Regions from separate parts of the Pseudomonas sp. BE134 genome, predicted to be linked through region 2. Evidence: riboswitches for the same ligand, from Rfam matches in the RefSeq annotation. Region 2 holds a riboswitch; the other holds the start of a gene.
The links. Region 2 has a riboswitch for cobalamin ahead of J2Y56_RS00290 (CbtB domain-containing protein). Riboswitches for the same ligand answer to the same signal wherever they lie in the genome.

Region 1: linked by a shared signal. The riboswitch ahead of cobO (cob(I)yrinic acid a,c-diamide adenosyltransferase) and the one ahead of J2Y56_RS00290 (CbtB domain-containing protein) in region 2 are both predicted to bind cobalamin.

The regions. Positions count from the first base shown of each region.
Region 1 covers NZ_JAVDUA010000043.1:9,907-17,141, forward strand. The annotation lists gene hda (DnaA regulatory inactivator Hda) at 1-445, shown strand, start outside; gene J2Y56_RS26600 (C40 family peptidase) at 672-1,298, shown strand; gene J2Y56_RS26605 (C40 family peptidase) at 1,464-1,997, shown strand; gene J2Y56_RS26610 (sorbosone dehydrogenase family protein) at 2,121-3,434, opposite strand; gene J2Y56_RS26615 (hypothetical protein) at 3,502-4,086, opposite strand; cobalamin riboswitch at 4,244-4,479, shown strand; gene cobO (cob(I)yrinic acid a,c-diamide adenosyltransferase) at 4,560-5,171, shown strand; gene J2Y56_RS26625 (cobyrinate a,c-diamide synthase) at 5,168-6,550, shown strand; gene bluB (5,6-dimethylbenzimidazole synthase) at 6,547-7,197, shown strand; gene cbiB (adenosylcobinamide-phosphate synthase CbiB) at 7,194-7,235, shown strand, end outside.
Region 2 covers NZ_JAVDUA010000001.1:67,160-74,394, reverse strand. The annotation lists gene cobN (cobaltochelatase subunit CobN) at 1-3,105, opposite strand, end outside; gene cobW (cobalamin biosynthesis protein CobW) at 3,109-4,182, opposite strand; cobalamin riboswitch at 4,284-4,496, opposite strand; cobalamin riboswitch at 4,674-4,902, shown strand; gene J2Y56_RS00290 (CbtB domain-containing protein) at 5,021-5,224, shown strand; gene J2Y56_RS00285 (CbtA family protein) at 5,236-5,943, shown strand; gene J2Y56_RS00280 (cobalamin biosynthesis protein) at 5,940-6,353, shown strand; gene cobM (precorrin-4 C(11)-methyltransferase) at 6,435-7,181, shown strand.

The DNA of each region.
Region 1 (7,235 bases), on a different contig from region 2:
TGGCATCACTATTCTCGATAACCTCGAACAATACGAACTGGTCTGTCTGGATGATTTGCAGGCGGTGGCCGGTCGGGCGGACTGGGAAGAGGCGCTATTCCATCTGTTCAATCGTCTGCGAGACAGCGGTCGTCGTCTGCTGATCGCCGCATCGACCTCGCCGCGTGAATTGCCGGTGAAGCTGGCGGACTTGAAGTCGCGTTTGACCCTGGCACTGATTTTCCAGATGCGCCCGCTTTCCGATGAAGACAAATTGCGTGCTTTGCAATTGCGTGCATCGCGTCGCGGTTTGCACCTGACCGATGAAGTCGGGCATTTTATTTTGACCCGCGGAACTCGCAGCATGAGTGCGCTGTTCGAGTTGCTTGAGCGTCTCGATCAGGCCTCTCTTCAAGCTCAGCGCAAGCTGACCATTCCCTTCCTGAAAGAAACCCTGGGCTGGTAACAGAGGCTCGGTAAACCAAAGCCTGGCAGGGGTTTTGGCATATTTCAGGCGTCAGGAATCCGCTTTCCTACAGGGCTGCAGGCTGCGCGAGCGTCTAAAACGGGCTTAAGCGCTTAGATGTAAACGAGAAACCGATAAGTCACATAAAGTTCGATTGAATTTGCAAATGAGGATGATTGTGGGCATAGTCTCGGCTTCTTTATAACTAACAGCCACGGTCGTGCCCATGCTAAAGCGCTTCGCACCCCTCGTGCCTCTCGCACTCGTCACCCTGTTGATCGGTTGCGCTGCTCACTCTCCAGTGTCCCAGCAAGAGCAACAACAGCAGGTTAAAAATTCGGTCACTGCACAATCTACTTCCGTTCTTTTTCAGGAAGATCTGGCCACCGATAAAGAACTGGCCGACTTCGCCGACGGCAAGTCGTACAAGCTTCCGGGGCTGGCCGACAGCATTCTCGAACGTGGCATGTCCCTGATCGGTACCCGTTACCGTTTCGGCGGTACCTCTGAAGCCGGTTTCGATTGCAGCGGCTTCATCGGTTATCTGTTCCGTGAAGAAGCGGGCATGAACCTGCCACGCTCCACTCGCGAAATGATCAACGTAGACGCACCGCTGGTAGCTCGCAGCGCGCTGAAGCCAGGTGATCTGCTGTTCTTCGCCACCAATGGCCGTCGCGGCCGCGTCAGTCACGCCGGGATCTACCTCGGTGACAACCAGTTCATCCACTCCAGCAGCCGCAAAAGCGGTGGTGTTCGGGTCGATAGCCTGGGCGACAGCTACTGGAACAAGACCTTCATCGAAGCCAAACGCGCTCTCGCGATGGCCCCGACCGTGGTCACCGCTCGCAAGTAAACGTACAAGTTGCAAGGTTAAGTTAAAGTCTTACTTGAAGTTTGCCGCATAGCCGCTAGAATTCTGATCTATTAATGATGGCAAACCGCCTGCGCCCCGCGCAGGCGGTTTTCTTTTCTGCATTCCCGGCAGAAAAAGCCGCAGCCAGATCAGGATGTTCTGCTTATGACGATGTCGGCCCGCCTCGCACTCCTGTTCTTCGCAGCGCTGCTCAGCGCCTGCGCCAGCCGCCCCCCGCCAGCCCCGGTGGTTCGCGCGCCCATTATCTTCGGTAACCCGCAGTCCTTTTCCCCCGAGGCAGAAGATGTGCTGTTCCGCGCGCTCGGCCTGGTGGGGACGCCGTATCGGTGGGGTGGCAACACGCCGGATTCGGGCTTCGATTGCAGCGGGTTGATCGGCTACGTCTACCGTGATGTTGCCGGCATTTCCCTGCCGCGTACAACGCGCGAGATGATCAGCATGCAAGCCGCCAATGTGGGCAAGGAAGGCCTGCAAACCGGTGACCTGATTTTCTTCGCCACCAATGGCGGCTCTCAGGTCAGCCATGCGGGGATTTACGTCGGTGAAGGTCGCTTCGTGCATGCGCCCGCGACGGGCGGCACGGTGAAGCTCGACAGCCTGTCCAAAGCCTATTGGCAGAGGGCATACCTAAGCGCCAAGCGCGTTCTGCGCTCCGAGCATCTCGCACGCAATCCTTAGTAAGGCGCCGAATCCTGCAGGAGTGAGACCGGCTTGCCGGCGTTAGCGTTGGATCTGCGACATCAATGTTGACTGACAAACCGCCATCGCCGGCAAGCCGGTCTCGCTCCCACAAGAGGGCAATTATTTGGCTGCGGACACGCGCCACACCTTGTTCCCCACATCATCCGCCACCAGCAAGCCACCCTGCTGATCGATCACCACGCCCACCGGCCGGCCCCTGGCCTCTTCGTCTTCGTTGAGAAAACCCGTCAGTACATCCACTGGTTGCCCGTTCGGTTTGCCGCCCGTAAACGGCACGAAAATGACTTTGTAGCCACTGTGCGGTTTACGGTTCCACGAGCCGTGCTGGCCGATGAAAGCGCCTTCCTTGAATTGCGCAGGCAAGGTGTTGCCTTCAGCGAACGTCAGGCCCAGTGATGCCGTGTGCGGACCCACTGCGTAGTCAGGCTTGATGGCCTTGGCCACCAGGTCCGGATTTTGCGGCTCGACGCGAATGTCGACGTGTTGACCGTAGTAGCTGAATGGCCAGCCATAGAACCCGCCATCCTTGACCGAGGTGATGTAATCCGGGACCAGGTCGCTGCCGATTTCGTCCCGCTCGTTGACCGCCGTCCACAACGCACCACTGCGGGGCTCCCAGGCCAAGCCGTTGGGATTGCGAATCCCCGAAGCGAATATCCGGTGATTGCCGGTGGCGCGGTCCACTTCCCAGATCGCCGCGCGGCCTTCTTCCTGGTCCATTCCGTTTTCACCGACGTTGCTGTTGGATCCGACTGTGACGTACAGCTTGCTGCCGTCCTTGCTGGCGATGACGTTTTTGGTCCAGTGATGATTCAGCGTGCCCCCCGGCAGATCAATTACTTTGATCGGCGGCGACTTGATCGCCGTGGCACCGCTTTCATAGTGGAAACGCAACAAGCGGTCAGTGTCGGCCACGTACAGGTCATTGCCGACCAGCGTCATGCCAAAGGGTGAATTGAGGTTTTCCAGAAATACCGTACGGGTTTCAGCGATGCCGTCGTGGTTCGTGTCACGCAGCAATGTGATGCGGTTAGGGCTGGGGACTGCGGCACCGGCGCGGCCCATGGCTTTACCCATGACCCAGCCCCGAATGCCTTTGCCGTCATCGGGTTTGGGTGGTGCACTGGTTTCGGCCACCAGCACGTCGCCGTTGGGCAGCACATAGAGCCAGCGCGGGTGATCGAGGCCTTCAGCAAAGGCCGCCACTTGTGTCCCAGCGGCAGCGGTGGGTTTCGCACCGTCCGGCCAGCCGATCGCCGGGGCGATGTTCACCGTCGGGATCAGGGTTTTATTCGGTTCGGGCAACTTGGGTGACGGGCCGGTGCCGTCGGAGACTTGCAGGCGGGAGGTTTCACCACAGGCGGCGAGCCCTCCGGCGAGCACAATGGCGATAACGAGCGGGGACTTGCGCATGCGGGTCTTCCCTATGAATGCAGTGTCTTATTCATAGAGAAGAATAGTGGCGCGATGGTTCAACCACTTAGCCGCGAGCTTCCTTGAACAAGACGGCGATGCCTGGGTGATAGTTACCGGCTTCGTTACGCAACTTGCGGTAGGCGTAAGGGAAATACCAGGCTACCGCACAGCAGTGCTCCTTTTGCAGGTCGTCGACCATGTCCTGGAGTTCTTCCGGGGTCGCACTCTGCTGGGCTTTTTGCGGGGCAACAAACAGGCAGCCAAGTTTCAGGTCGCTGGCGTAGCTGATGCGCTTGGCCTCGCCGGTGATGTCTTGCAACGCCTGCGTCAGGTTCAGGCGGTTGACCTTGGGCCAGCGTTGAGTGGCCTGAAGGTAGGCGCGTTCTTCGGCGGTCGCGATAAACAGGTCGGCGCGGGCGTTGCGCTCGTCTTCTTCAATCTGTTTGCGCGTGGGAGTGTTTTGCAGTGTGACCATTTCCGCCATGTACGCCGCGGTAGAGAGCAAGCCAAGGTTGGCCTTTTCGTCATGCCAGTAGGGCGCTTCGTTATCGCCGCGAATCGAATTGTAGCGGTCGACACAGTCAAACCAGCGTTCCAGCACCGGTCGCAGGAATTCCAGCTTCGGATTGCTGATAATCATGCCTTGCATGTTGCTCACCCTTGTAATTGTGTAGTTGTTGGGTTGTGGCTCTTTGATATCACTGCTGGCCGTGCGCTGCAAGATTGGCGTCAGTAAATTGATCGGCGGCAGTATATCGCTAGCCGCGGCTTTGTCTTCATTTGACGCTCCACCCCCAACCCTCTAACCTTCGCGGCTTGTTTCAGGTGCTCTGTGGCAGTGGCCGACAGAGTGAAACAGGGAAGCCGGTGAGTGGCTATCGTCAAATGACGAATCCTCACGATCCCGGCGCTGCCCCCGCAACGGTAAATGAGTGAAGACTGCGCCTTGAGCCACTGTGTCGAGAAATGACATGGGAAGGCGCGCAGTCTGGCCGAACGCCGCTCATGAGCCCGGAGACCGGCCTGATTCATCCAGCGGCATCACGGTGGGCGATGCCAGGCTTCTTGCCGTCTATTCTTGTGCCTGCCCGCCGTTATCCAGCCTCAACGGAGAGCTCCCCCATGACCGATACCCCTGATCGTGACGAACGTCATTTGGCGCGCATGCAGCGCAAAAAAGCCGTGATCGACGAACGCATCGCCAATTCCCCGAATGAATGCGGCTTGCTGCTGGTGCTGACCGGAAACGGCAAAGGCAAAAGCAGTTCGGCGTTCGGCATGCTCGCCCGGTCCATGGGCCACGGCATGCAGTGCGGTGTGGTGCAATTCATCAAGGGCCGCAACAGCACCGGCGAAGAACTGTTTTTCCGTCGCTTCCCGGAGCAAGTGCGTTTCCATGTCATGGGCGAGGGTTTTACTTGGGAAACCCAGGACCGCCAGCGTGACATCGCCGCCGCCGAAGCCGCCTGGGCAGTGTCCCGTGAATTACTCATTGACCCGTCCATCGGTCTGGTGGTGCTGGATGAGTTGAACATCGCCCTCAAGCATGGCTACCTCGATCTCGATCAGGTGCTCAGTGATTTGCAGGCGCGTCCGCCCATGCAGCACGTTGTAGTGACCGGTCGCGGCGCCAAGCCGGAAATGATCGAATTGGCCGACACCGTCACTGAAATGGGCGTGATCAAGCACGCGTTCCAGGCCGGGATCAAAGCGCAAAAAGGCGTCGAGCTGTGAATCAACCACGTCATTGCCCGGCGGTACTGATTGCCGCGCCGGCTTCCGGTCAGGGCAAGACCACCGTCACCGCCGCGCTGGCCCGTTTGCATCGCAATCAGGGGCGCAAGGTGCGTGTGTTCAAATGCGGGCCGGACTTTCTCGACCCGATGATTCTCGAGCGTGCCAGCGGTGCGCCGGTGTATCAGTTGGATATGTGGATGGTCGGCGAGCAGGAAAGTCGCCGACTGTTGTGGGAAGCGGCCGCTGATGCGGACCTGATCCTCATCGAAGGTGTCATGGGGCTGTTCGACGGCACGCCGTCCAGCGCCGACCTGGCGCGGCACTTTGGCGTGCCGGTGCTTGCGGTGATTGACGGCACCGCCATGGCCCAGACCTTTGGTGCATTGGCGTTGGGCTTGGCGAAGTATCAGCCGGACTTGCCGTTTGCCGGCGTGTTGGCCAACCGTGTGGGCACCTTGCGGCACGCGCAATTGCTCGAAGGCAGTTTGACCGAAGGTTTGCGCTGGTACGGTGCTTTGTCGCGGGAAACCGGGATCGAATTGCCGAGTCGGCATTTAGGACTGGTCCAGGCCAGTGAGTTGAATGATCTCGATCTGCGTCTTGATGCGGCAGCCGATGCGTTGGCCGGCAGTTGTGAAGTGGCATTGCCGCCGGCGGTAGAATTTGCAGCCCCGGATGTGATCGCTGCCGAACCGTTGCTCGGTGGTGTGCGAATTGCTGTGGCCCGTGATGAAGCGTTTGCGTTCACCTACGGCGCGAGCCTGGATTTGCTGCGAGCCATGGGCGCCGAGCTGTCGTTTTTTTCACCGATCCGTGACAGCGAATTACCGGCAGCCGACAGCCTTTATCTACCAGGCGGTTATCCGGAATTGCACCATGTGGCGCTGTCACAAAACACCTCGATGCTGAATGCGATTCGCGGACATCATGCGGCGGGCAAACCGCTGTTGGCTGAATGTGGCGGCATGTTGTATTTGCTCGATTCGTTGACTGATGTCGAGGGCACTCGCGCCGAACTGGCGGGTTTGCTCAAAGGCGATGCGGTGATGCAAAAGCGTCTGGCGGCGTTGGCCCTGCAAGCGGTCGAACTGCCGGAAGGTGCGTTGCGCGGGCACACGTATCACCATTCGCTGACCAGTACCGAACTTGAACCGATTGCGCGGGGCCTGAGCCCGAATGGCGGGCGGGGGGCGGAGGCGGTTTATCGTGAGGGGCGGATGACGGCTTCCTATGTGCACTTTTATTTTCCGTCCAATCCCGCCGCTGTAGCCGCGTTGTTTGTGCCTGACCTTGAGGCCGCCATCGCGAGCAGGCTCGCTCCCACAATGGATCATCTAACCTCTGTGGGAGCGAGCTTGCTCGCGAAGAGGCCATGAGCGACAACGCTTTCTCCGAAGCCGAACGCGCGGCAGTCTATCGAGCCATCGCCGAACGCCGCGACATGCGTCATTTCAGCGGCGGTACCGTCGAGCCCGAATTATTGCGGCGCCTGCTCGAAGCCGCGCATCAAGCGCCGAGTGTCGGCCTGATGCAGCCCTGGCGCTTCATCCGCATCAGTGATCGAGTCCTGCGCGGCAAGATCCAGTCGCTGGTTGAAGAAGAACGCATCCGCACCGCTGAAGCGCTCGGCGAGCGCACCGACGAATTCATGAAGCTCAAGGTCGAAGGCATCAACGACTGCGCCGAGGTGTTGGTTGCCGCACTGATGGACGATCGCGAGCGCCACATCTTCGGCAGGCGCACCTTGCCGGAGATGGACATGGCTTCGTTGTCCTGTGCGATCCAGAACCTCTGGCTGGCCTCGCGCGTCGAAGGGCTGGGCATGGGCTGGGTTTCGCTGTTCGAGCCGCAAGCGTTGGCGGACCTGCTGGGTTTACCACTCGGGGCCAAGCCGTTGGCGATTCTTTGCCTGGGGCCGGTCAAGGCATTCTATCCAGCACCGATGCTGGTACTCGAAGGCTGGGCGCAAGCGCGTCCGCTCAGTGAGTTGCTGTATGAAAATTATTGGGGAGTGAGTCAATGAGTGTGGCGTTATTGAGTGTCGCCGCAGTTGCGCTGGAC
Region 2 (7,235 bases):
CAACGTTTCACGCTCGGCGCGCACTTTGGCGGCCAACGGGTTGAGGTCGTCGGGCTCATCCAGCGCCGCGACCGCTTGCACCGCCGCGTCGAACAGGCGGATCAGGTTGGCAAAGGCATCACGGAAGAATCCGGAAACGCGCAAGGTCACGTCCACACGCGGACGGTCGAGCAAGCTCAGTGGCAGAATTTCGAAATCGTCGACCCGCTGACTGCCCGTCGCCCAGACCGGACGCACGCCCATCAGCGCCATGGCCTGGGCGATGTCGTCGCCGCCGGTGCGCATGGTCGCGGTGCCCCAGACCGACAGGCCGAGTTGGCGCAAGTGATCGCCGTGGTCTTGCAGGTGTCGTTCAAGGATCAGGTTGGCTGACTGGAAGCCGATGCGCCACGCGGTGGGGGTCGGCAGGTTGCGCACGTCCACCGAGTAGAAATTGCGCCCGGTCGGCAGCACGTCGAGACGACCGCGACTGGGTGCGCCGCTGGGGCCGGCCGGGACGAAGCGCCCGCTCAAGGCATCAAGCAGGCCGCGCATTTCCGCTGGGCCGCAGGCATCCAGACGTGGGGCGACGACTTCGCGCAGGTTGTCGATGATCGCGTGCACTTCGGCCCAGCGCGCCTCCTGTGGGAGCGAGCCTGCTCGCGAAGCGGTTGAACATTCAACATTGATGTCGATTGACCCGCCGCTTTCGCGAGCAGGCTCGCTCCCACAGAGGCCGGGATTGGTATTCAAAGTTTGCGAGATCAGGCCAGCGGCGAACAGTTCCAGACGTTCACGGGCATCACCCGCCGTGCGCCAGGCTTCATCATTGAGCGATTGCAGTTCAGCTGGACGCGGTCCAGTCCAAGGCTCGGCCAACACGCAATCAAGCGGATCGAAACCCAGCTCGAACGCTTTCGCCAACGCCCGCAACAAACTCGATTGCGCACCACGACCATCACCCCGGGGAATTCGCAGCAAGGCCAGCAACGTGTCGATACGCAACCGCCCGGTCGGTGACTCGCCGAAGATGTGCAGGCCATCACGAATCTGCGATTCCTTCAAGTCGCACAGGTACGTGTCCAGACGCGGCAACCAGATCGCCGCATCGGCGTCGCTGTCGAGTTTTTCGTCCAGTTGCAGCTCGCGGTCGATGTGCGTCTCGCGCACCAGTTGCAGAATGTCGCGCTGCAACTCCCGGGCGCGGCGCGGGTCGAGCAGTTGCGCTTCGTAATATTCGTCGGCCAGCAGTTCAAGGTTGCGCAGAGGCCCGTAGGTTTCAGCGCGGGTCAGCGGCGGCATCAGGTGGTCGATGATCACCGCTTGGGTGCGGCGCTTGGCCTGCGCGCCCTCGCCCGGATCGTTGACTATAAAAGGATAAATGTTCGGCAGCGGCCCGAGCAGTGCGTCCGGCCAGCAGCTTTGCGACAACCCGACACCTTTGCCCGGCAGCCATTCGAGGTTGCCGTGCTTGCCGACGTGGATTACGCCGTGGGCGCCATAGGTGTTGCGCAGCCAGAAGTAGAACGCCAGATAGCCGTGCGGCGGCACCAGGTCCGGGTCGTGATACACCGCACTCGGGTCGACCTGATAACCACGCGCCGGTTGAATGCCGACGAAAGTCAAACCGAAGCGCAGTCCCGCGATCATCATGCGTCCGCCACGGTACATCGGATCGCTTTCGGGTGTGCCCCAGCGTTCCAGCACGGCTTGGCGATTCTCTTCCGGCAAAGCATCGAACATCCGGTTGTAATCGTCCAGCGCAAGGCTTTGGTGGCAGGGACGCTGGTCGAGGGTGTCGAGGTCGTTGCTGACGCCGCCGAGTAGTTGCTGGATCAACGCGGTGCCGCTGCCCGGTAACCCGGCCGGCAACGGATAACCTTCCTTATGCAGCGCACGCAGGATGTTCAACGCGGCGGCCGGGGTGTCGAGGCCGACGCCATTGCCGATGCGCCCATCACGGGTCGGGTAGTTGGCAAGGATCAGGGCAATGCGTTTTTCGCTGTTCGGCACCCGCGCCAGATCGATCCAGCGTCGTGCCAGTTCGGCGACAAAATCCATGCGTTCCGGCTGTGGTCGATAACAAACCACATCGGACTGACTGCGCTCGCTGCGCCACGCCAGGTCCTTGAAACTGATCGGACGGCTGATGATTCGGCCGTCCAGTTCCGGCAACGCGATGTGCATCGCCAGGTCGCGCGGACCGAGGCCCTGCTCGCTGGCGCGCCAACCGGGCTCGTTGTCTTGAGCGCAAATCGCCTGGATCACCGGAATGTTGCGACGAAACGGTCGCAGGTGCGGCGCTTCGGGGCTGGATTGGGCGAAACCGGTGGTGTTCAGAATCACCCCTGCCCCGACTTCATCCAGCCAATCCTCGACCACCGCCAGGCAGCCGGGCTCTTTCAAACTGGCCACGGCAATCGGCAAGGGGTTTAACCCTGCCGCTTGCAAACGCTGGCAGAAAACGTCGATGAAACCGGTATTGGCCGCCTGCAAATGCGAGCGGTAAAACAGCACCGCCGCCACCGGTTGCCCGGTTTGCCAGTCGGCTTGCCAATCCTTCAGCTCTGCGGGGCTTTTGTGCGGGTGGTAAATCGCCGTACGCGACAGAACTTGCGGCTCGGCCCAAGTGTAATCGCAACCCAACCAACGATTAGCCAGGCAGCGGAAAAAGTCCAGGGCATTGCCCATGCCGCCCTGCCGCAAAAACTGCCAGAGCCGGTCACGGTCTTGCGCTACCACCGTGCTGAGGTCGCTGAGTTCCGGGTCCGGGCGATCATCGCCCGGCACCAGAATCAGCTGCACGCCCCGTTCGGACAATTGCACCAGCCGCTCGACGCCATACCGCCAATAGGCGATGCCGCCGTGCAGTGAGATCAGAATCACCTTGGCGTGACGCAACACTTCGTCGACGTACAGATCGACCGACGCGTGATTCTGCACCTGCATCGGGTTGGCCAGGCGCACGCTCGGGTAGTCGTCGGGCAGTTGCTGCGCGGCTTCAGCGAGCAGCGCGAGGCTGGAATCGCCGCTGCACAGGATCACCAGCTCGGCGGGGGTTTGTCCGAGGTCGGCGATGTTGTCATCCGACACGAAACCGCCGGGCTGGGTCCTGAGCAGGTGCATGGCTTAAACGCTGAGCGCGGCGCGCAATTGCGCTTCGAGTTGCGCGGCGTCCAGTTCCTGGCCAATCAATACCAGGCGCGTGGTACGCGCTTCATCGGCGCCCCACTGACGGTCAAAGTGCTTGTCGAAACGCGTGCCCACACCCTGAATCAGCAAGCGCATCGGTTTGTTCGGGATCGCCGCGAAACCTTTGACCCGCAGGATGCCGTGCTGGACCACCAGTTGCGTAAGCGCATCCATCAGCAGGCTTTCGTCGGCTTGCAGCAGTTCGATGGAAATGGAATCGAACGCGTCGTGGTCATGCTCATCGTGATGGCCGTCTTCACCTTCATGGTGGTGATCGTGGTGGCTGTGACGGCTGTCGATGTGTTCTTCGGAACCGGCACCCAGACCGATCAACACGTCCAGTGGCAGGCGACCGCTGCTGGCTTCGATGACTTTTACCGCTGGCGGCAACTCTTCGGCGACTTCGAGGCGAACGCGGGCCAGGTCTTCAGGGTTGATCAGGTCAGCCTTGTTGAGGATCACCAGGTCGGCACTGGCCAGTTGGTCGGCGAACAACTCGTGCAGCGGAGATTCGTGGTCCAGGTTGGGGTCGAGTTTGCGCTGGGCGTCGACCTGATCCGGGAACGCCGCGAAGGTGCCGGCGGCCACGGCCGGGCTGTCGACCACGGTGATGACGGCGTCAACGGTGCAGGCACTGCGGATTTCCGGCCACTGGAAGGCCTGGACCAGCGGCTTGGGCAGGGCCAGGCCGGAGGTTTCGATGAGGATATGGTCGAGGTCACCGCGACGGGCCACCAGTTCGCGCATCACCGGGAAGAATTCTTCCTGAACGGTGCAGCACAGGCAGCCGTTGGCCAATTCATAAACGCGGCCATTGGCTTCTTCTTCGGTGCAGCCGATGGAGCACTGCTTGAGGATTTCGCCGTCAATGCCCAACTCGCCGAACTCGTTGACGATCACCGCGATGCGACGGCCCTGAGCGTTGTCGAGCATGTGCCGCAGCAAGGTGGTTTTGCCCGAACCGAGAAAGCCGGTAACGATGGTGACGGGGAGTTTGGCCAGTGTTTTCATCGGATGCCCTTTGGCAAGGTGGCGGGCATACGGGACGACAACCGGCAACGCGCACGCGCATGCCTGAAGAGTTCGCCACCGGATCACCCCGCCCGGTTGAAAGTGAGAATCTGTGTCGAGGCAGGTCTCCTGGCTGACGGCTGGCCAGTCGCTTGACTGGCGGTTGCTGCGCCTTCCCGCTCGCGCCATGGCTGGCGCATGCAGTGGCATGGCAGAAACTGAACCGTTCACAGTTGCGGGGGCAGCCGCGGCATTGACCGCGTTCCCTTCTTAGCTTCGGCATGCGCCGAAGAACCTCGAATGCGCAAGGCTACGCATCGCGCTGGGGCGGGTCAATGTTCACATGACATCGGCGGCGCGTCCTTCGCGAGCAGGCTCGCTCCCACATTGGAACGCGGTCACCTGTGGGAGCGAGCCTGCTCGCGAATGATGCGCCTCGGTCCCGAGTTGAGAACCCATAGCAATTGACGCGAATCCCCCGCCCATGCTCTCCTACGCACTTTGTTACGGGTGCCCTTCACAGGGTGAAACGGGAAACCGGTGAATCGTGTGCTTTACTCAAAGCCATGTCAGTCCGGTGCTGCCCCCGCAACGGTAAGCGAGCGAAGCATCAAATCCACTGTGCCAGCAGTTCGGCATGGGAAGGTGATGCTTGCAGGTCAAGGCGAAAGCCTGCGCCCCTCGTGAGCCCGGAGACCGGCCCGCAACACAAAGTGATCGTTACGGTCACTGAACAACAAACCCGCGGTGGGCGGGCGCTGTTTGACGTCTGCGTGCCCGACTCGCAGGGGTTTTCCATGCGCTCTATTCACCCGCTGACAGACCAGAGGGAAGCGCCATGTCGATCATCAGCAGCACCGGCAGCAACACGGACAAGAGCACCGCCAGCACCACTTCAACCCTGAGCCAACGCCTGACCGCCGCCGTTTGTGCGTCGATACTGGGCGCGAGCCTTGTGTATTTCGCCGGTTTCTCGCACATCGAAGCGGTCCACAACGCCGCGCACGATACCCGTCACAGCGCCGCTTTTCCGTGCCATTGAGAGCTGCCGACATGTTCAAGCGTATAGCGCAAACCGCTGGTTTCACCGGGCTGTTGGCCGCCCTGTTGCTGACTCTGCTGCAAAGTTTCTGGGTCGCACCGTTGATCGTCCAGGCGGAAACCTACGAAAAAACCGGGCCGGCGGTGGTTCAACCTCATGAACACGCCGACGGCGCCATGGCAGGTCACACCCACAGTGCCGAAGCCTGGGAGCCGGAAGACGGCTGGCAGCGCGTGCTGTCGACGACCGGCGGCAACCTGGTGGTAGCCGTTGGTTTTGCCCTGATGCTTGCCGGCCTGTACACCCTGCGCGCACCGACCAAAACGTCTCAGGGCCTGCTCTGGGGTCTGGCGGGTTATGCGACCTTCGTGTTGGCGCCGACCCTTGGCCTGCCGCCGGAACTGCCAGGTACTGCTGCAGCTGATCTGGCTCAACGGCAAATGTGGTGGATCGGCACAGCCGCCTCCACAGCTGTCGGTATCGCGTTGATCGTGTTCAGCCGTCACTGGTTGATGAAGGTTCTTGGCGTGGCGATTCTGGCCGTTCCGCACGTGATCGGCGCACCACAACCGGACGTGCATTCAATGCTCGCACCGCAAGCGCTGGAAACTCAGTTCAAGATCGCTTCGCAGTTGACCAACGTGGCGTTCTGGCTGGCCCTGGGCCTGATCAGTGCCTGGTTATTCCGCCGCAAAAGCGATGGTCAATACCACGCATGACAGAGGCTGGCACAGTGCCGACGCTCGTGGTCGGCCTGGGCTGCCAGCGCGGCTGCCCCGCCAGCACGTTGCGGGCTTTGCTCGATCAAGCCTTACAGACGCATCAAATCGAACTACATGAGATCACCGCGCTGGCCAGCATCGACTTGAAGCGTGATGAGCCTGGCCTGATCGAACTCGCAGAGCACCTCGCACTGCCATTGATGTATTTCAGCAGCGAACAATTGGCCGGTTATCGTCCCCAACTCAGCCATCATTCGGACATCGCGTTCGAACGCACCGGCTGCTACGGCGTGGCTGAAAGTGCCGCCCTGGCATTAGCCGAACAGCTGGCCCAGGTGCCGGCAAAACTGCTGATTCCCCGACAAAAATTTGCTCAAGCGACCTTGGCATTGGCAGTTGTTGCATAAACCCCCCGATAATCGCGCCTTCGATCATGAGCAATCTTCATCTGAAGCCTTGCTCGGCCTCTTTTTTCACAGGAACTGACAATGACCGTCTATTTCATTGGTGCAGGGCCCGGTGACCCGGAACTGATAACGGTCAAAGGCCAGCGGCTGATTCGCAGCTGCCCGGTGATCATCTATGCCGGCTCCCTGGTGCCTGCGGCCGTGCTGGAAGGCCACCGCGCCGAACAGGTGGTCAACAGCGCCGAATTACACCTGGAACAGATCATCGAACTGATCAAAACCGCCCACGCCAACGGACAGGATGTGGCGCGAGTGCATTCCGGTGATCCGAGCCTGTATGGCGCCATTGGCGAGCAGATTCGCCACCTGCGCGAGCTTGGTATTCCGTTTGAAATCGTTCCGGGCGTCACGGCGACGGCGGCGTGTGCGGCGCTTTTAGGGGCGGAACTGACCCTGCCGGACGTGTCGCAGAGCGTGATCCTGACCCGCTACGCCGACAAGACCGCCATGCCGGCGGGAGAAGAATTGGGCAGTCTGGCGCAACACGGGGCGACCATGGCCATTCATCTGGGCGTTAATCACCTGGAAAAAATCCTCGCTGAACTCCTGCCGCATTACGGCGCGGACTGTCCGATTGCGGTGATTCACCGGGCGACGTGGCCGGATCAGGATTGGGTGCTGGGGACGCTTGAAGACATTGCCGGGAAGGTTGAAGCGAAGGGATTTCGACGGACGGCGTTGATTCTGGTGGGTCGGGTGTTGGGGAGTGACCAGTTCAGTGAGTCGTCACTGTATCGCGCGGGGCATGCGCATTTGTATCGCCCCTGAGATGATCGTTCCCGCGCTCTGCGTGGGAATGCCTCAACGGACGCTCTGCGTCCG